One region of the Neorhizobium sp. BETTINA12A genome, then DNA from elsewhere that is predicted to be linked to it. Evidence: riboswitches for the same ligand, from Rfam matches in the RefSeq annotation. Region 1 holds a riboswitch; each other region holds the start of a gene.

What was found. Region 1 has a riboswitch for cobalamin ahead of MOV61_RS27710 (CbtB-domain containing protein). Riboswitches for the same ligand answer to the same signal wherever they lie in the genome.
Region 2: another riboswitch for cobalamin. It lies ahead of bluB (5,6-dimethylbenzimidazole synthase); the one in region 1 lies ahead of MOV61_RS27710 (CbtB-domain containing protein).
Region 3: another riboswitch for cobalamin. It lies ahead of MOV61_RS06965 (aromatic ring-hydroxylating dioxygenase subunit alpha); the one in region 1 lies ahead of MOV61_RS27710 (CbtB-domain containing protein).

What each region holds. Positions count from the first base shown of each region.
Region 1 covers NZ_JALBGW010000227.1:340-5,636, forward strand. Annotated here, with positions in the region: partial or broken gene MOV61_RS27695 (cobaltochelatase subunit CobN) at 1-1,721, opposite strand, end outside; gene cobW (cobalamin biosynthesis protein CobW) at 1,739-2,776, opposite strand; gene MOV61_RS27705 (DUF1636 domain-containing protein) at 2,773-3,183, opposite strand; cobalamin riboswitch at 3,291-3,530, opposite strand; cobalamin riboswitch at 3,590-3,819, shown strand; gene MOV61_RS27710 (CbtB-domain containing protein) at 3,856-4,032, shown strand; gene MOV61_RS27715 (CbtA family protein) at 4,046-4,807, shown strand; gene cobO (cob(I)yrinic acid a,c-diamide adenosyltransferase) at 4,804-5,297, shown strand, end outside.
Region 2 covers NZ_JALBGW010000069.1:4,499-12,006, forward strand. Annotated here, with positions in the region: gene MOV61_RS17160 (class II 3-deoxy-7-phosphoheptulonate synthase) at 1-96, shown strand, start outside; gene MOV61_RS17165 (GFA family protein) at 255-665, shown strand; gene MOV61_RS17170 (NAD+ synthase) at 726-2,399, shown strand; gene MOV61_RS17175 (TolB family protein) at 2,409-3,245, shown strand; cobalamin riboswitch at 3,273-3,462, shown strand; gene bluB (5,6-dimethylbenzimidazole synthase) at 3,556-4,242, shown strand; gene MOV61_RS17185 (hypothetical protein) at 4,243-4,944, opposite strand; gene MOV61_RS17190 (NADP-dependent malic enzyme) at 5,089-7,395, opposite strand.
Region 3 covers NZ_JALBGW010000015.1:54,077-61,584, forward strand. Annotated here, with positions in the region: gene MOV61_RS06965 (aromatic ring-hydroxylating dioxygenase subunit alpha) at 1-1,041, opposite strand, end outside; cobalamin riboswitch at 1,144-1,374, opposite strand; gene MOV61_RS06970 (DUF6656 family protein) at 1,600-2,154, shown strand; gene MOV61_RS06975 (L-threonylcarbamoyladenylate synthase) at 2,188-3,165, shown strand; gene MOV61_RS06980 (FAD-binding oxidoreductase) at 3,193-4,638, shown strand; gene MOV61_RS06985 (winged helix-turn-helix domain-containing protein) at 4,635-5,015, shown strand; gene MOV61_RS06990 (DUF1217 domain-containing protein) at 5,029-7,508, opposite strand, start outside.

The DNA.
Region 1 (5,297 bases):
ATCAGTGCGTGGCGCGGGGGAAGGTCCGGGCTGTGATAGTCGGCGCGGCGATCGGCGTTGCGGCCGCGGTCGGGCGCGAGCGCGACGGTGATGTTGCCGAAGCTCGCGGCGCGGAAACGGAAAGTGCCGTCCCTGAGATCTTCATCGGCTTCGGCCCCGCCCCACGCAGCCTCTGCAACGGTCAGGGGAACGTAGGCGGAGCGTGCGTGGCCGGCGGATTTGGCACTCAGGCTGTCCAGGAGATCACGCGGAGTCTCAGGGATATCCGAAACATCATAGCCGGCTACCGATAATTCATGCAGCATCCCGAGCACGCTCTGTGGCACGTCCAGGCCGACGGCATAACCGGTGCGTCCGGGCGCGCTCGGATAGTCCGGCATCAAGATAACGATCTTTCGCTCGGCACGCGGTGCCGCCTTCATCCGCAGGAAGGCGGCGATACGGTCGACGACCTGTTCGACCCGGTCCGGTTCCGGCTGATTGACGAGGTTGGCGGAGCTTTCGCCGGCCTTGAAGGAGATCGCACCGGCAAAAATACGTCCGTCGAGCTCGGGCAGGACGACGTGCATAGCGAGGTCGGCGGGGTTGAGGCCGCGCCGGTTTTCCGTCCAGCCATCGCGGCGGGTCGTGGCAACGACGATCTGGAAGACCGGCACGCCGGTGCGGTCGAAAATCGTTTCGCCGTTGCCGTCGGTGCCGCTGGCAAAGGCGGTGGTGGAAAGGATGGCCGCAGGTTTCAGGTCCGAGACCGCCTGTTCGACGAAGGCCAGTGCATCCGGCTCCTTCAGCCCGCCGACGAAGATCGGCACCGGTGCAAAACCGCGCTTCTTTAGCGCTTCGAACAGCGCGTCAATCGGCGCTGCGTCATTCGCAAGCAGCATGGAGCGGTAGAACAGGATCGGCAAGCGCGGCGCATCCGGCGCAAAGCGGGCCAGCAGGTCGTTGGCCTCGACGATGCCTTTTCCGGGCGCGTAGTAGCCAGCCTTCGGCACTAGGGCTGCCTCCGGCAGCGGTTCCGTTTTGCCCTCGGCCAGCGTCGTCAGCAATCTCGCCAGAAGCCGCATGTTGGCCGGTCCGCCTTCGCGGAAGCAGCTCAGGATGCCGGCGATCCGGTCTTCCGAAACGGTCGAGGCGGCGGTCAGCCGTTCGTCGCGGATGCTGCATTCGCCGGGCAGCAGCGCCAGCGCGATCTTTTTCCGCTTCGCCATGTGCGAAAGTTCTTCCACGCCATAAGCCCAGCGATCGTAACCGCCGAGAATGCGCACGAGGATGACCTTGGCATGGGCCGCCGTCTTCTCGATCCAGAGATCGACCGACATGGGATGGCGGAGATCGGAGAGGTTGGTGAGGCGGAGGCTTGGGAAAGGGGCCGGCACGTGCTTGCTGCCATGTTCATGCATGTCGCCACCCCCCTCTGGCCTGCCGGCCATCTCCCCCACAAGGGGGGAGATCGAATCGTGGCCACGCCACGCCTCACTCCGGCGCTGGTTCTTGATGGAGGCGGGTGCGTCTTGCTGATCTCCCCCCTTGAGGGGGAGATGGCCGGCAGGCCAGAGGGGGGTATCCAAACCGCCGTACCCAGCCGAATTCCAGACGGCGGAAAGGCCGTTCAGGTCGCTGCCGGAAAAGGACAGCACCACCACGTCGGCCGGCGACTGATTGAGGTCGACCGGTTCGATGAGGTCGTCAAGCGACGACGATGTGGTGGCGAGTATGTGCATCCTTCCCTCGGGCCTTCTTACGCGGCCAGCATCCTTTCGATCGCGGCGCGGTCGATGCCTTTTTCGCCGATCACGACAAGGCGGCTTGTCCGCGCTTCGCCGGGTGCCCAGGCACGGTCGAAATAATGGTTCACGCGCGATCCTACCGCCTGAACCTGCAGGCGCATCGGCTTGTTCGCGACTTCCACGAAGCCTTTTATGCGCAGCACGTTTTCCGCCTCCGCAGTCGCAGAAATGCGGGCGGCGAGCTGTTCGGCATCGGTCACGGCGGCCAGATCGACGACGAAGCTGTCGAAATCGTCGTGATCGTGGTCGAGTTCGTCGTCGTGATGGGTCTTGCGGTTTTCGATATCGTCCTCGACGGCGAGGCCGAGGCCAATCAGTACGGCCGGATCGATGGCGCCATTGGCGGCCGAGACGATTTTCACGGCACGTGGCAGATGGGCGGATACGCGATCCCTGGCGGTCGCGAGGCCAGCGGCATCCAGGAGATCGCTCTTGGTAAGCACGATCATGTCGGCACAAGCCACCTGGTCCTCGAACACTTCCTCGACCGGGTCGTCATGGTCGATCGAGCCGTCCGCGTCGCGCTGCGCTTCCAGCGCCTCGTGATCGTCGGCAACGCGGCCTTCGGCGAGTGCCAGTCCGTCGACCACGGCAATCACGGCGTCAACCGTCACCCGTGCCTTGACGTCAGGCCACTGGAACGCCTGGACGAGGGGCTTCGGCAACGCAAGGCCGGAGGTCTCGATGAGGATGTGATCGACGCGGGGTTCGATGGCCAGGATACGGTCGATCGCCGGCACGAAATCGTCCGCCACGGTGCAGCAGATGCAGCCGTTGGCAAGCTCGATGATGTTGTCTTCCGGGCAGCTTTCGATGCCGCAGCCCTTCAGGACGTCTCCGTCGATGCCGACATCGCCGAATTCGTTGACGATGATCGCCAGCCGCTTACCCTTCAGGTTTTCGATCAGGTTGCGGATCAGCGTGGTCTTGCCGGCTCCCAGAAACCCGGTAACGACGGTGCAGGGAACGCGGTCGAACGAAACGCTCATGATGGCATGTCCTCATGGTGATGAAAGGGTGGAATACGGGCCGTCATGCCCTTGCCGCGCAGGCAGGTCGGGCGGCCGCGAAGGGGAAGGAAGCCGCGCTCGTCCTCGGCCAGCATCATCGCGCCGGTGACGATGTCCTCGACATTGTCGAGCGACAGGTGGCCGAAGACATAGGACCAGCCGCTCTTGTGGTTGAAGGCGGCGCTCGGGCTTTTTTCGCAATTGGCAAGGCAGGTGACCGGCTTGACCGCGAGCGGCTTGCCGCTTGCTGCCTCGCGCAGCGCCGCGATCAGCGCGATGCCGGGCCGGATTTCGCCGTCGGACGCGTCACGGCAATTGGTGCAGACGAAAATCGTCACATCTGCCGGGCCGGCGGTTGCCGGATCATCTGGTCGGTGGTCACTCATCGGTCAGCCGCGTTCCCGCCGGGGTCGAAAAAATCGGGGCGCGGAGCAGAAGGTCGAAATCCCTCTGCGGTGATCGAGAAACTTCCTCCGGAGCACCCCGCCCGGTGAAGCAAAATTAATCGGACGGCAGGTCTCCTGGCTCGCGGGTCGTCGCCATTTGCCTGCCTTCCCAGGATACCGTTGGCCGGATTTCCCAGTGGCTTGACGGCCAAATGGCCGTTTTAGGCAATGGCTCGCCGCCTACAGTTGCGGGGGCAGCCGCGGCATTGATCCTGAAAAGGGATCGCACCGCATTCTCTCTTAGCCCTCCCCGTTGCCGGAAAGGGACCATCTCTCTTCAAGTAAGCCCGGTCGCAGGCCCATGTCAATGCGTCGCAAAGGCGATTGCCGTGACGGCGAATTCGTCTATAGTGATCGAGCCTATGGTGCCCGAAAGGGTTTTAGAGGGAATGCGGTGCGACGGAATTCTGCCGTCCAACCCGCGGCTGCCCCCGCAACTGTAAGCGGAAAGTCTTCGACCAAAACGGCCGTCCGGCCGTCATGCCACTGGGAAATCCGGCCAACGGACTTCTGGGAAGGCGGGAGAAGGCGTCCGATCCGCGAGCCAGGAGACCTGCCAGAGGCGGCAAAGAACGTGAACGGCCCTCGGGTGGAGGGCGAAAGGACGAGACCATGGTTACGAATTCTGCTGCAGCTGCAGTCACCATTTCCGCTTCGAAGATCATTCCCCTCAGCATGACGGCCCTGCTCGGCCTGTTCATCGTCGGCTTTGTCGGCTTCTCGCATCTGGAAGTCGTCCACAATGCCGCGCATGACACGCGCCACTCGCTCGCCTTCCCCTGCCACTGAGGAGTTCTCCCCAATGTCGTTGTTTCGCAACATCGTCTTCACGGCGGTGATCGCCGGGCTTTTGTCCGGACTACTGCTGACCGTGATGCAGAGTTTCTCCACCGTGCCGCTGATCCTGCGGGCGGAAGTGTTCGAAAATGCCGCGCCCGAGGCAGGCCACAGCCATGACGCAGCACCTGCCGCAGGTGCTGCGTCATCCGCCGCCGAGCATCACCACGGCGAGGAAGCCTGGGCTCCCGCCGATGGCTTCGAGCGTTTCATCTATACACTCGCCGCGGACATGCTGTCGGCTATCGGTTTTGCCCTTGTCCTCATCGCCGCCTCGGAAGCGTTCGGCGGCTTCAAGGGCTGGCGCGGTGGCCTGATGTTCGGCATTGCCGGCTTTCTCACCGTCATTCTCGCGCCCGGCCTTGGCCTGCCGCCGGAACTGCCCGGCATGCCGGCCGCGGAACTCGGTCCGCGCCAGATCTGGTGGGTCTCGACGGCTGTCTGCACGGCAATCGGTCTCGGCCTGCTCGCCTACACACGCTCGGCCGTATTTGCAGCGCTTGCGGTCGTGCTGCTGATCGCCCCGCATCTGGTCGGCGCGCCGCTGCCGCCCAGCCATGAAACGGCCGTCCCGATGGATCTCTATGCCCGCTTCGTCAACGCCGTCTATGCCACCAACCTGGTGTTCTGGGCGGTGCTCGGTGCGCTGGCCGGTGTCGTCCGCGAAAAGTTCCGCGCTGGCGAGGAAGCTTCTGCCGGATCTTCGGCGAAGCTCGCTTCCCGGTGAAGGAGATCGATGAGGCGTCCGTCGAGCGTCACCGCGCCAAGATGGCGAACCGCAAGGCGGTTCAGGATGCGGAAGTGGCAGAGAAGACCCAGGAAAAGGGTCTTCTCATCGTCCATACCGGCTCCGGAAAAGGCAAATCCACAGCCGCCTTCGGCCTGGCGCTGCGCATGCTCGGCAACAACCGCCGGGTCGGCGTCGTGCAGTTCATCAAGGGCGCCTGGTCGACTGGGGAGCAGCCGGCGCTTGCCGTCTTCGGCGACCGCGTCGCCTGGCACACGATGGGTGAAGGTTTTACCTGGGAGACCCAGGACCTGAAGCGCGATGTCGCCGCAGCGGAAAAGGCCTGGGAAAAAGCACTCGAGCTGATGGCGGACGAAACGATCGGGCTCGTCATCCTCGATGAACTCAACATCGCGCTCCGTTATGACTATCTCGATCTCGACAGGATCGTCGCCGCGTTAAAGGCGCGGCGGCCGGATTTGCACGTGGT
Region 2 (7,508 bases), on a different contig from region 1:
CGCCTCAACGCTGACCAGGCACTGGAACTGGCCTTCCTGCTCGCCGAGCGGATGAAGAGCGGCCGCGACGAAAAGCGGATGGTCGTCAACGGCTGAACCGCCGCGCATGATCGTTGAAAAATCGAAGAAGGCCGGCGACGCCGGCCTTTCCGTATCTTGATATAGCTTCCGTTGATGATCATCATCAGCGGAATAGATTTGACCTCGCGGCCCACGCCCGCGACACTGGGCCGTCGCTTCGTCGAGGATGGTGCATGCAGCAGAAGAACAGCGGTCGTTGCCTGTGCGGTGCGATCCGGTTTGAGACGGTAGGTCCGCTGCGGACAGTCACGGCCTGCCATTGCTCGCAATGCCGCCGCCAGACCGGGCTTTATTATGCGGCGACCAGCGTTCGTGCCGAAAACATGACGCTCCAAGGCGAGGAGGCGCTGAGCTGGTATCGCGCCAGCGATGAAGCGCGGCGCGGCTTCTGCTCGCAATGCGGCTCTGCGCTGTTCTGGCAGGCGGAGGGCGCGGCAAGCATTTCGATCCTGGCGGGCGCTTTCGATCAGCCGAGTGGACTTGTCATGGGCGAGCATATCTATTGTGCCGACAAGGGAGATTTCTACGAACTGCCGGAGGACGGCGTGCCTCATTATCCGGGCGATCGTCCCGCATCTGCCTGAACCATAAAAAACTCTCGGAACAACGTTGCCGCCGTCTGCTGCGGACATTAAATCGGTACCATGACCCAGGATATCAGCCAGACATTTCGTATCGCCGTTGCCCAGCTCAACCCGACAGTCGGCGATATTGCCGGCAATCTGGCGCTGGCCCGAGAAGCCCGAAGAGATGCCGCCCGCGAGGAGGCGGATCTCATCCTCTTCACCGAGCTCTTCCTGTCCGGTTATCCGCCGGAGGACCTCGTCCTGAAACCGGCTTTCCTCAACGCCTGCCTGAAGGCGGTGGAGGAGCTTGCCGCCGATACGGCAGACGGCGGCCCCGGCGTCATCATCGGCTTCCCACGTCAGGGAAAGGAAGGCCGGCACAATTCGATCGCCGTGCTCGACGGCGGCAAGGTGATCGCCGTGCGCGACAAGATTGACCTGCCGAATTACGGCGAATTCGACGAGAAGCGCGTCTTCATCGCCGGTGACATGCCGGGCCCCGTCAATTTCCGCGGCGTGCGGCTCGGCATTCCGATCTGCGAGGATATCTGGGGCGATCTCGGCATCTGCGAGACGCTCTCGGAAAGCGGGGCGGAAATCCTGCTCGTACCGAACGGTTCGCCCTATTTTCGCGGCAAGGTGGATATTCGCCATCAGGTCGTTCTGAAGCAGGTGATCGAGACCGGCCTGCCGATGATCTACGCGGCCCAGCTCGGCGGTCAGGACGAACTGGTCTTCGACGGCGCAAGCTTCGCCTTCAACACCGACAAGTCGCTCGCCTTCCAGATGAGCCAGTTCGAGGCGGCCGTCGCCGTCACCGAATGGAGACGGATTGGCGAGACCTGGCATTGCGCCCGCGGACCGATGGCCCGCATTCCGGAAAAGGAGGAGGCGGATTACCGTGCCTGCCTTCTGGGCTTCCGCGACTACGTCAACAAGAACGGCTTCAAGTCGGTCGTTCTCGGCCTGTCCGGCGGCATCGACAGTGCCATCTGCGCGGCAATCGCTGTCGATGCGCTTGGCGAGGAGAGGGTGCGCACGGTGATGTTGCCCTATCGCTATACGTCGGAGGACTCGTTGAAGGATGCAGCCGATTGCGCCAGGGCGCTCGGCTGCCGTTACGATATCGTGCAGATCGCCGAGCCGGTGGACGGTTTTTCGTCGGCGCTGGCCGAGCTGTTCGAAGGAACCGACGAGGGGATTACCGAAGAGAACCTCCAGAGCCGCGCCCGCGGCACGATCCTGATGGCGATCTCCAACAAGTTCGGTTCGATGGTGGTGACGACCGGCAACAAGTCGGAAATGTCGGTCGGCTACGCGACGCTCTACGGCGACATGAACGGCGGCTTCAATCCGATCAAGGACCTCTACAAGATGCAGGTCTACGCGCTGGCCGCCTGGCGCAACGAACACCTGCCGCCGACGGCTCTTGGCCCAAGCGGCGAGGTGATCCCGAAGAACATCATCTCCAAGGCGCCGTCCGCGGAACTCAGACCCAACCAGACCGACCAGGATTCGCTGCCGCCCTATCCGGTGCTCGACGACATTCTCGAATGCCTCGTCGAACTGGAAATGGGCACCGAGGAGATCGTCGCCCGCGGCCACGACATCGCGACTGTTCACCGGATCGAACACCTGCTCTATCTCGCCGAATACAAGCGGCGCCAATCGGCGCCGGGCGTCAAGATCACCAAGAAGAATTTTGGCCGCGACCGGCGTTATCCGATCACCAACCGTTTCCGCGATCGATAGGAGAGGATCATGGCCCCGCGCAGCTCCGTCGAGATCTTCAATATCCGGACGAGGGCGATGCGGGTGGTCTGGCAGACGGAAGCCCTGTTCGAGGCGCCCAACTGGTCGCCGGACGGGCGCTACCTGATGCTCAACAGCGAGGGCCTGATCTATCGTCTGTCACCGGAGGGTGATGACGGGCCTGAACCGGTCGATACCGGCTTTGCCCGCCAATGCAACAACGACCACGGCATTTCGCCGGACGGTTTACTGATCGCCATTTCCGACAAGGTAGAGTTAGGCAAGTCGGCGATCTATGTCCTTCCCGCCGGTGGCGGCGTGCCGCGGCTGGTAACCCGGAACCTGCCGTCCTATTGGCATGGCTGGTCGCCGGACGGAAAAAACTTCGCCTATTGCGGCATCCGCGGCGACGAGTTCGACATCTATACGATCGGCATCGAAGGTGGCGCAGAGACGCGGCTGACGCTCGGCGAGGGCCGCAATGACGGGCCGGATTATTCGCCGGATGGAAAATGGATCTATTTTAATTCCAGCCGCACCGGGCTGATGCAAATCTGGCGCGTTCCGGCCGCCGGCGGCGTCGCGGAGCGGATCACCGACGGCGGTTACGGTGACTGGTTTCCACATCCATCACCGAAGGGTGACAAGATCGTCTTCATCTCCTACGACGCCGATGTCTTCGACCACCCGCGCGATCTCGACGTCCGCGTCAGGCTGATGGACATGGACGGCGGCAATGTCGAAACGGTGTTCGAGCTCTTCGGCGGGCAAGGCACGATGAATTCGCCGAACTGGTCGCCTGATGGCGATGAGTTTGCCTATGTGCGCTATTTCCCTGTCGCATGAACGCCTTGCGCCGAAGATAGCGTGAGGGCATAAACGATCCTGTCAGGTGCCGGCGACAAGCCGGAGAATCGGGAATCCGGGGTGGAACCGGAACGTGCCCAACGCTGTGAGGTGGACGCTCGGCCGCAATATATGAAAGCCACTGGGAAACCGGGAAGGCGGCGGTGCAGGCGGATGAAGCCAAGTCAGAAGACCGGCCTGACGAGATAGACCAGCCCGCGCGGACGGCGGAACGGTTTCGGACCTCTTTTTGCCCAAAGGCTTCAAGCCGGGAAGGCGAGGGAGCGACGGCATTGTTGGGGACTTGACGATGCAGACTGATCCTTTCGCCCATGCCTTGCTGCCTGCCGGCGAGTTTTCCAAGGTCGAACGCGCCGCCGTCTACCGGGCGATCGAGACACGCCGCGACGTGCGCGACCAGTTCCTGCCCGATCCGCTGCCGGACGACCTGGTGATGCGGCTGCTCGGCGCCGCGCATTCGGCACCCTCGGTCGGCTTCATGCAGCCTTGGAATTTCATCCTCATCCGCGATCCGGCGGTACGCGAGGCGGCTCGTGCCGCCTTCTCGCGAGCCAATGACGAGGCCGTGGAGATGTTTGCCGAGGAAAGCCGCGACCTTTACCGCAGCCTCAAGCTCGAAGGCATCGTCAAGGCGCCGCTGTCGATCTGCGTTACCTGCGATCCGGACCGCGCCGGTCCGGTCGTGCTCGGCCGGACCCACAATCCGCGCATGGATGCCTATTCGACCGTCTGCGCCGTGCAGAACCTCTGGCTCGCGGCAAGGGCCGAGGGCGTCGGTGTCGGCTGGGTCAGCATTTTCCGCGACGAGGACGTGCGTGCGCTGCTCGGCATTCCCGACCGCATCGAGATCGTCGCCTGGCTCTGCCTCGGTTATGTCGACCGGCTCTATGGCGAGCCCGAACTGGCGCTCAAGGGCTGGCGCCAGCGCTTGGGCCTGGACGCGCTGATCTTTCAGGACCGATGGGACAGCCGCTGATTATTGCTGCGGCTGTGGTCCTGCCGATTTCGGATTGGTGAGATCGATACCCGCTTCGGGCAGGAAGGTCGGCCCCACGGTGCGCACCTTTTTGCTTGGGTCGTATGGCCGCTCCGGCGGTGGCGTGAGCACTGGCGGCGGGACTGCGGTCGCCTGCGGCTTTTGCGGTGGGTGGGTGCGCAGATTGGTAATTCCGGAATAAGGCTCCTCTTGCCTGGGAAGCTCGATGCCCGGCACCTTTCGCTTATCGTCGACTACAGGCGGCAACGGCTCGAAAGAGGGGATGCAGCGTTGTTCGCGAATGGCGGCGAGAATGGCATTCCGCTCTTCCGAGGGCAGGATCATCTGCCGCGAACCGTTGCGTTCCGCCATCAGCGTATCGCGGCTCTGCTCCATTCTTCCCAGCGCATCCCGCATCTGGCCGCAGACCTCGGCATTGGGGCCGCCGAGAACCACGACGCTGCCGTTGCCGCAGCCGGCGCGGCGCATGTCGACCCGCAGTTCGCGGATGTCGGCATTATATTCGCCGAGCTGCTGGGCAAAGCTGCGCGCCGCGGACGTGTTGCCGATGATTTCCGGGCTGTTTCCAAGTTTCCGGTAAAGCGCTGCGCAAACGGCGGGGTCTCCCGCCAGCGCTGCGGCAGGCAAAAACAAGAGCGGTATGGTCAGCAGGCCGCGAAGCGGTATCGGCAATTCCGGCATCCTCTCCTTTAGTAGAAGATGCCATCATGGAACGTGCCGGTTGATAATCTCATAAGGCCGCGATCACCGCACGGTGAAATCTATCCAGGGGCCGGCTGAGCCCCGGACGGGGCTCAAATCATCGCATCGAGAGAGTTATACAACTCAGGATTGAAATTGCAGATTAGGTTGCGATGCTTCCACGACGGCGAGTGCCGCCATGTTCACCACGCCGCGCGACGTGACCGAGGACGACAGGATATGCGCCGGCTGGGCCGCCCCGAGAAGAATCGGGCCGACATGCAAGGCATCCGTGAGGTTGCGGACCAGACCGAGCGAGATGTTGGCCGCATCGAGGTTCGGGAAAACCAGCAGGTTGGCTTCGCCGGTTAGCGAACTGTCCGGCATGGCCCGCTTGCGCAGCGTTTCCGACAATGCCGAACCACCCTGCATTTCGCCGTCCACTTCCAGTTCCGGCGCCCGCTGGCGCACCAGCTTCAGGGCAGCCCGCATCTTCTGGGCGCTTTCCGAATCGCGCGAGCCGAAATTCGAGTGGCAGATCAGCGCCGCCTTCGGAGCGATACCGAACCGGCGGATTTCCTCTGCCGCCAGAATGGTGATCTCGGCGATCTCCTGCGCGGATGGGTTGTAGTTGACGAACGTGTCGGTGAAGAACATCGCTCCGCGCTGGGAGATGACCAGGCTGAGGCCCGAGAAGGCGCAGACGCCCGGCCGCTTGCCGATGATCTGGTTCACGTCGCCGAGATGCTTGTCGTAACGGCCCTCGACGCCGCAGATCAGCGCGTCCGCATCGCCGCGCTTGACCGCCAGCGCACCGATTACCGTATTGTTGGTGCGCACGATGGTGCGCGCCGCTTCCGGATTGATGCCTTCGCGGCCGACCAGTGCGAAATATTCGTCGACATAGTCCCGGTAGCGCGGATCGTCTTCCGGGTTGACCACTGCGAAATCGACATTCGGCCGGATACGGATGCCGAACCGCGCCAGTCGCGCCTCGATGACCGAAGGACGGCCAATCAGGATCGGGGTTGCGGTCTTTTCCTCGAGCAGAACCTGGGCTGCGCGCAGCACCCGTTCGTCCTCGCCTTCGGAGAAGATCACCCGGTTCTTTTCGGAAACCTTGGCGGCGCTGAAGATCGGCTTCATGACGAAACCGGAGCGCCAGACGAAGCGGTTCAGCTGGTCGAGATAGGCCTCGAAATCATGGATAGGCCGCGATGCGACGCCGGTCTCGGCAGCTGCCTTTGCGACCGCAGGCGCAATGCGCAGGATGAGGCGCGGATCGAAGGGCGAGGGGATCAGATAGTCTGCGCCAAAAATCGGCGACTCGCCGGAATAGGCGCGCGCCGCGACGTCGGAGACTTCCTCGCGGGCAAGTGCTGCGATGGCCTTGACCGCCGCCATCTTCATTTCCTCGTTGATCGTCCGGGCGCCGCAATCGAGCGCGCCGCGGAAGATATAGGGGAAGCACAGGACGTTGTTGACCTGGTTCGGGAAGTCCGAACGGCCGGTGCAGATCATCGCGTCGGGACGGGCGGCGCGGGCAAGCTCCGGCATGATTTCCGGCGTCGGATTGGCAAGCGCCATGATCAGCGGCTTTTCCGCCATCTGTGCCAGGAGTTCGGGCTTCAGCACACCGGCTGCGGACAGGCCGAGAAACACGTCGGCGCCACCGATGCTGTCGGCAAGCACACGCTTGTCCGACTTCTGGGTGTAGATTTCCTTCCACTCGTCCATCAGCGTATTGCGGCCGTCATAGACGAGGCCTTCAATGTCGTGGACCCAGATATTCTCCTTCTTCGCGCCGAGCGAAACGAGGAGGTGCAGGCAGGCGAGTGCCGCAGCACCCGCGCCCGAGGTGACGATTTTCACGTCGGCGATGTTCTTGCCGGCGAGCTCAAGCCCGTTCAGGACCGCGGCGGCGACGATGATCGCCGTGCCGTGCTGGTCGTCGTGGAAGACCGGGATGTTCATCTTTTCGCGCAGCCGGCGTTCGACTTCGAAACATTCCGGAGACTTGATGTCTTCGAGGTTGATGCCGCCGAAGGTCGGTTCCAGCGCCGAAACCGTCGAGACCATCGCCTCGATGCCGGGCGCGTCGATCTCGATGTCGAAAACGTCGATGCCGGCGAATTTCTTGAAGAGGACGGCCTTGCCTTCCATGACCGGCTTGGAGGCCAGCGGGCCGATATTGCCGAGCCCAAGCACGGCCGAACCGTTGGAGACGACGGCGACGAGGTTGGCGCGAGCGGTATAGTCCGCGGCCAAATCCGGGTTGTCGCGGATCGCCAGACATGGGGCTGCAACGCCCGGAGAATAGGCAAGCGCCAGGTCGCGCTGGTTGCCGAGCGGCTTGGTCGCCTGGATCTCCAGCTTGCCGGGCCGCGGATAGCGGTGGAAGAACAGCGCCTGCTCGTCGAGATCGGCATTGGCTGGGGAAGTTACGGGCATATTCGATGTCATTGCGACCTCGGCGTCTTTCTCGGGAATGGGTCCCTCAATACAACAAATCGAACGGGGGTCCATCCCAGATATTTGCCTCGCCGAATAAAACAAAGCCCGGA
Region 3 (7,508 bases), on a different contig from region 1:
TTCTTCGAGATTGTAGTCGACGCCCTCGACCGCATCCTTGTGGACTAGCCACTTGGTGGTAACCGCCGTTTCCTCCGGTCCGAGCGGGGTGACGCGGAACGAGATCGCGTGGTCGCCGAGAATGTGGTTCCAGCTGCTCGGATAGTGAAAGAGCAGCATGGTGCCGATCGAGTCGATCGTCACATCGTCGGAGAGTTTGCGCTGCACGGCGTTGCGGCCGCTCATCGTATAGCTCTCCGCATCCTCGATCAGCGGCATGCGCGCGACGCGGAACTGGCCGGTCTCGTCCATCCGGAACTCGCTCGGCAACCCGGCCGTCTCACAGCGCTGCCAATGGGCGGCGATGACCGGATCGTCCTTGGCGCCCTGGACACCGGTCGCGGTCGGCGATTCCGGATAGGTGCGGCAGAGCTCCGGATGGTTGGCGGCGCAGTGGTAACATTCGCGGTTGTTTTCCCAGACGAGCTTCCAGTTGCCCTTTTCGATGATCGTCGACTGATGCGCGACCTTGGCCTCCGAGAGGCGGTGCGGCGCCATATAGGGCTCGATCGCCGCGCGAACCGGCGCGAAATCCGGCGCCTCGTTGGCAAGGCAGATGAAGATAAAGCCTGCGACGCTCTCGCAATGGACCTTCTTCATGCTGAACTGGGTCTTGTCGAAGTCCTGGCCCATCTGGCGGCCGACCAGAAGCGAGCCGTCCAGCTCGTAGGTCCATTGATGGTAGGGACAAACGAGCCGCACCGCCGAACCATGTTCCTTGGTGCAGACGCGGCTGCCACGATGGCGGCAGGTATTGTGCAGCGCCCGGATCTGGTTGTCGCGGCCGCGCACGATAACGACCGGATAATCGCCGATCTGCAGGGTGAAATAGGCGCCGGCCTTGGGCAGCTCGCAATCATGCCCGACGAACAGCCAGTCGCGGTACCAGATCATTTCCAGATCGAGCTTGAAATAGGCGGGATCGGTATAGAAGGGCTGTTCGAGGCTGAACCCCTCGCGGCGGTTCTTGAGCTGCCGCAGGGCCTGATTGCGAATTTCCATATACTTACCTTCCTCGTCAATGTGGACAGCGGAAGGACATGGAAATGCCGGCCGGCCCCAGGCCCGCCCCAAACCCTGTCCCGAACGCCCGCCGCGTCCGGTCGTCATCTTTTGTCCCGAGGCTGGTTTCCGGGCTCAGGAGCTGTCCGTTGCGGGACGGGCTCGGCGCCTTCCCGGGCGGCCTTTTCGGCTCTTTCCCAGTGGCCTGTACCAAGCTTTGTTGCTCCACCACCGTTGCGGGGGCAGCGCCGGATCAAGGTTTCGAAGACCCCTGCCGGCTTCCCAATTCTCCGCCTTCCCTAGACAGGCGGCACCTCAAGATCGAGGCGGATATAACCATCGAGCGGGCGTGTCGCATAGGCGACATTGCGACATCGGCAACCGCGTTGGCGACAGCGGCGAAACGGCCCGGAATGCAACACTCCAGCCCCGCGAAAGCGAAACCTGTCATTAAGGGATAAGCCATAAAATCCCGGCTCGAATGGGAGCGATGCCACCGTGCAGGCCAAGGGGAAAATCCGTTACTATAAAGCTCCTCCACCAAAGCCTCCGGCGCCGGTGGCAGTGAAGACCGCTGCCCATTCCGAATTCCTTCGGACGGGGCGCATCGCCCGCTACAATCCGATCTGGCTGCCGGAAGAGCGCCGTTATCTCACCCATGACGAGGTCGCCGAGCGCACAGGCAAAAGGCTGGAGGCGGCCGGCGAGACGAGCCACAACCGGATCAACTCCTTCCATCGCTCGATCAAGTTTCCGAAGATCATCTTTCACCACACGCTCGATGAGCGGCCGCATCTCGGCTATTGCCATGTCACGGCGGCAAGAACGCAGCTTGCCCACGGCGTGCCGGTAAGCTGGTCCTTCTACATTGCCAACTTCGTTTCCGAGATGGGCGGGGAGGAAACGTTCTTCGAGCGTATCAGCACGGCCTATTCGCGCATGTATTTCGCCGTCGCGGTCGAACGAGAGGCCGGCCAGCCGCTGCAGATCAACCGATCGATCCGCAAGAATGGCCTTCTGTTCCGCACCAACGATCCGATGGAAGCGATCAAGAACGTGCTGATGCTCGGCACTTCCAACGAAATGCTCCGCGAGATCATCAAAAAGCTATGAAGACGCCGGGCTCCGCGTTATTGACGGGCGGATATGACGGCTCAAATCATCGACATCACCCGGGACCATGACGGCGCGCTCGCCCAAGCCTGCGCCGTGCTCGGCGGTGGCCTACCCGTGGCGATCCCCACCGAGACGGTCTACGGGCTTGCGGCCGATGCCACCAATCCCGCCGCCATCACCCGCATCTACGAGACCAAGGGCCGGCCGCGCTTCAATCCGCTGATCTGCCACATGTCGGATCTAGCCATGGCCGAGCGTTATGCCGACTTCGACCCGATTTCGCGAAAGCTTGGCCAAGCCTTCTGGCCGGGCCCCCTCACCCTGATCCTGGCCCTAAAGCCCGAAAGTGGCATCCACGCGCTGGCGACGGCCGGGCTCGATACGGTCGGCATCCGGCTTCCCAAGGGCTTCGCTTCCGATCTGATCCGCGCCTTCGGCAAGCCACTCGCGGCGCCGAGCGCCAACACGTCCGGCAAGGTGAGCCCAACCAGCGCCGCCCATGTGGCCGACGACCTGGGCGACAAGCTGGCTTTGATCATCGACGGCGGCGCGGCTCCGGTCGGTGTGGAATCGACCATCGTTCGTGTCGAGGATGGCGTGATCCGGCTGCTGCGGCCGGGTGGGGTGGCCGTGGAAGAGATCGAACGTGCAACCGGCCTTGCGGTGATCCGACCGGAAGGACCAGCGGCAATCATCGAAGCTCCCGGCATGCTCGCTTCCCATTACGCGCCAGGAGCGGCGGTCAGGCTCAATGCCGACCATGTCGAGACCGGCGAGGCATTGATCCGGCTCGGTTCTGCTCCCGTGAAAGGAATGGAACTCGCGACGGCGGTTTTTGATCTGAGCCCGTCGGGCGATCTTGCGCAGGCGGCGGCAAACCTGTTCGATTACCTGAAGCGGGCCGACGCCACCGGCGCCGCCAGCATCGCCGTCACGCCCATTCCCGACCATGGGCTCGGCGAAGCGATCAACGACCGGCTGGCGAGGGCCGCCGCCCCGCGAGAATGAGCCGGGGCAAAAGAGGAGGAGACGTTGATGGATATTTCCGGGCCGAAACCAGAACTTCTCGACCGCTTCGCCGCGATCGTCGGCGAAAATCACGTGCTGCGCGACGCGAACGATCTTGCGCCGCATCTGGTCGAGGGCCGCGGACTCTACCGGGGTTCCTCTCCGATGCTGCTGAAGCCGGGCTCGGTCGAGGAAGTGTCCGCGATCCTAAAGCTCGCGAGCGAGACAGGCACGCCGATCGTGCCGCAGACCGGCAATACCGGCCTTGTCGGAGGCCAGACGCCGCGCACCGGCGGCAGCGACCTGATCGTCTCGCTCGAACGCATGAACCGCATCCGTGACGTCGATCCGGTCGCCAACGTGCTGGTCGCCGACGGCGGCGCCATCCTTGCCGACGTGCAGAAGGCGGCGGAAGCCGTCGACCGGCTGTTTCCCCTGTCGCTCGGTTCGGAGGGCTCCTGCCGCATCGGCGGCAACCTCTCCACCAATGCCGGCGGTACTGCCGTGCTCGCCTATGGCAATACCCGCCAACTCTGCCTCGGGCTCGAAGTGGTGCTGCCAACCGGCGAGATCTGGAACGGCCTGCGCCGGCTCAAGAAGGACAATACCGGCTACGACCTGCGCGACCTGTTCATCGGCGCGGAGGGTACGCTGGGCATCATTACCGGCGCGGTGCTGAAACTCTTCCCGCAGCCGGTCGGGCATCAGGTCGCACTTGCCGGCCTCAACTCGCCGGCAGACGCGTTAAAACTCTTCGAGCGGGCCTCGAATCTCTGCGGCACGGCGCTGACCGGTTTCGAGCTGATGCCGCGCATCGGCATCGAATTCGTGGTTCGGCATATAGAGGGCGTGCGCGATCCGCTCTCCGAGCCGCATCCGTGGTACGCGCTGATCGACATCTCGACCTCGGATTCCGCCGAGACGGCCAGTTCCATGGTACAATCGCTGCTCGAACAGGGTTTCGAGGCAGGCCTCATCCGCGACGCCGTGATCGCCTCCTCCGTCGCGCAACAGAAGGCGCTCTGGCACATGCGCGAAAGCATGTCGGACGCGCAGAAACCCGAAGGCGGCTCGATCAAGCATGACGTGTCGGTGCCGGTCTCGAAAATCCCGACCTTCATGGCGGAAGCCGAGCAGGCGGTGCTGGCGGCAATGCCGGGTGCGCGGGTCTGCGCCTTCGGCCATCTCGGCGACGGCAATATCCATTACAACATCTCGCAGCCCATCAGTGCCGACATGGCGGGCGACAAGGCGGCCTTCATCGGCCGCTGGCGGGAGATCAACGCCATCGTCCACGGCATCGTGCTCGCCGCCGGTGGGTCGATCTCAGCCGAACACGGCATCGGCCAGCTGAAGCGCGACGAACTCGCCCATATCCGTTCGCCGATCGAGATGGACCTGATGCGGCGCATCAAGGAGGCGTTCGATCCCGCCGGCATCATGAACCCCGGCAAGGTGGTGACGATTCCATGAGCCGGTCTTCGAAGACCACGATCAGGATCGACCTCGACAACGGCGTGCGGCTCGGTCCGGGCAAGGCGCAGCTTCTGGAATTGATTGCCGAACACGGCTCGATCCGGGCGGCGGGCGCCTCGATCGGCATGTCCTACCGGCGGGCATGGCTGCTCGGCGACGAGATCAACCGGATGTTCAAGGAGCCGTCGATCTTTACCCGCCATGGCGGCAAAAGCGGCGGCGGTGCGGGTCTGACGGAATTCGGCCAGGAACTGCTGTCGCGCTATCGGCGGATGGAGAAAGCGAGCCGCGACGCGATGCGCGCCGACCTCGACTGGCTCGAATCGAATGCAGATCCGCGCTTCGAGACGACGGCAAAGACCACCGACGCCTGATAACCGCCCGCCCTCAGCCCATCCGGATCTGGGACAATGCCCATAAGGTGTCCGAGCTGATGCCGACCGAGCTGCCGTCGCTGCTTAGAATGCTCACCGCCGATGCCGTATTCTGGCTGTTCTCCAGGTCGTACATGATCGTGAAGCGCTGGACCAGTTTCTTGACCTTTTCCGGATCACTCAGATCTTCGAGGTTGAGCTTGTTCTTGACGATCTTGGCCTGCTGGTCGACGTCCATGTTGGCGATTTCCGCGGGCAGGCTGAAAGTGACGCGGAAGAACTCCTTCAGTGCCTCGTCGCCGAGGATCACATATGGGTCGGTGATGCTGTCCGACATGCGCTCGAAATAAAGCGCCAGGCGGACGCCCGGATTTTCCTCGCCCTGCTGGTTTTCGAGAAGTTGGCGGACGTAAAGGTCCTGGGTCGCGACGACTTCGCCGCCGTTCTGGGCCTCGCCCGCCGAGCTTCGGTCAATCTCGCCCTTGGAGTCGAAATTGAAGGTACCGACGATCTGCGCGAACCGCTTGTCCGTCTGGGTATTCACGAAGCTCTTGGGATCAGCGGGATCCGAGTTGAAGGCCTTCTTCAGGAAATCGTTGGTAACCTTCGAAGGGTCGATCCCCTTCGATATCAGCAGGATGTCGAGCGTCTTGCGATCGGCGAGCAGTTCGTCGCGACTGCCGATGCGCTGCATCGCGTCGGTATAATATTTGGCCTCCGTCTGGGCTTTCGCCCTGGCCGCTTTGAGTTCATCGCCTTCCATGAACCGGCTTTTGCGCAGGATATAATCCTTGGCGACGTTGGTGATTGCCGCATTGGACTGGAGCAGCACCTGACGGGTGACTGCCCCCTTGGGGTCGAAGTTGAAGAGCTTGGCAAGCGAGACGAAACGTTCGTCCTTCAGCTTGTAGATATAGCTGTTCGGGTCTGAAAGGTCGCTTTTCAAGGCACTCTTGATCGTCAGCTTCGAAACGGTGGCGGGGTCGAGGCCAACCGCTTGAAGAGCAAAATCGTAGGATTTGTCGGCATCCGCGCTGAGGAAGTCGTCAAGCGTCTTCACGGCCGAAAGGTCGAGCTTGTAGAACTTGATGGTCTTGTCGAGATCCGCTTCCTGCTTGTCGTCCCAGCGGCTCATATAGTCGCTGCGGGTCGTACTGGTCTGTAACTCGTCCTGGGCCTGGCCGGCGGCGACGGTACCGTCGGTCGCGAAATTGAAGGCCTTCGCCAGCTCCAAATATTCCGGATTGGTAAGGCTAAAGCGGTTCGCATAGCTGTCTGGGTCGGAGAGATCGCTCGTCAATATCTGTTCGATCGTGGACTTGACGACCGTCACCTTGTCGAGATCGAAGGCGACCTTGATATATTTGAGAAGCCGGGGATCATTGATGAAATCGCTGACGTTGGTAGCCGTCTTGAGCTTCTGCTCGAAGAGCTCCTGATTGAACATCGCCTCGGCATGCGTGATCCGGGTCTGCTTGTTGAAGAAGCCTCCGACAATCTCCAGCAATTTTTCCGGCGTGACCGCACCGCCTGCCGGCACAGAGCCGTCCGCGTTGAAGCTGAAATCCTCGGCGAGCGATTTCATCAATGCGAGATAAGGCGCATCGGACGCCCCAGCGCTGATGATGGTCGCGAGTTCGGCGCGCCGCGAGTCCGTCTGGGCGATCGGCACCAGCCTGCCATCCAGTTCGGTATAACGCGTCTGCGACGTCGTCAGGTTATCCTGGTCCGTCTGGATTGCCTGCACCGTATTGGTCAGCTCCGTCTGCATCGCGTCGATCAGCGGCTGGATCACCGCCGGATCACCGCCATTGTTCAGTTCGTCCTGCTTGGCGGCGATCTGGGTTTCGAGATCGGTTTTCTTCTGCTGGCCGAGCGCGATCGAATCCTGCAGCGTGGGAATGCCGGTGCTGAGGCTCAGCCGCTCGGCAAGCTCCGTGTCTTCGGTTTTCGCCGCATTGTACTGGTCGAGATTGTTGCCATAGGCGGTATTGTAAAAGCTGGTCGGATCGGCCGGGTCGCTGGTCAGCACGCCGCGGATGGCATTGTAGTTGTAATATTTGGTATCGATGCCATAGGCCGTGAACAAGTAGTCGCGGAGCCTCGGGTTGGCCAGCAGCTGATCGACATTGGTGATATTGCCGGTCCCGCCCAGCATGACCTTGAAATAGCGGGTATCTTCCTCGAGCGTATCGTTCTGGGCTGCGATCGTCTGGTCGTAGGTATCGAAGAGTTCGTCCATCTGGCCGTTGGACTGGGCGGCTGCCCCCTCTCCATTGGAAACGCCGAAATTGAAGGCTGCGGCGATATCCTTGTAACGGTCGTCGGTCAGGCGGTTTGCAAAGCTGTTGTCGTCGCTGAGATCGCTTTCCAGCACCTGCTTCATGAACGCCTTGGCGTAGATCATGTCGTCCAGACCATGGGCCTGCATCGCATAGGAATAGAGGCGATAGTTGCCGAGGAACTCATCGACGGTTTTCACCTTGCCGATAT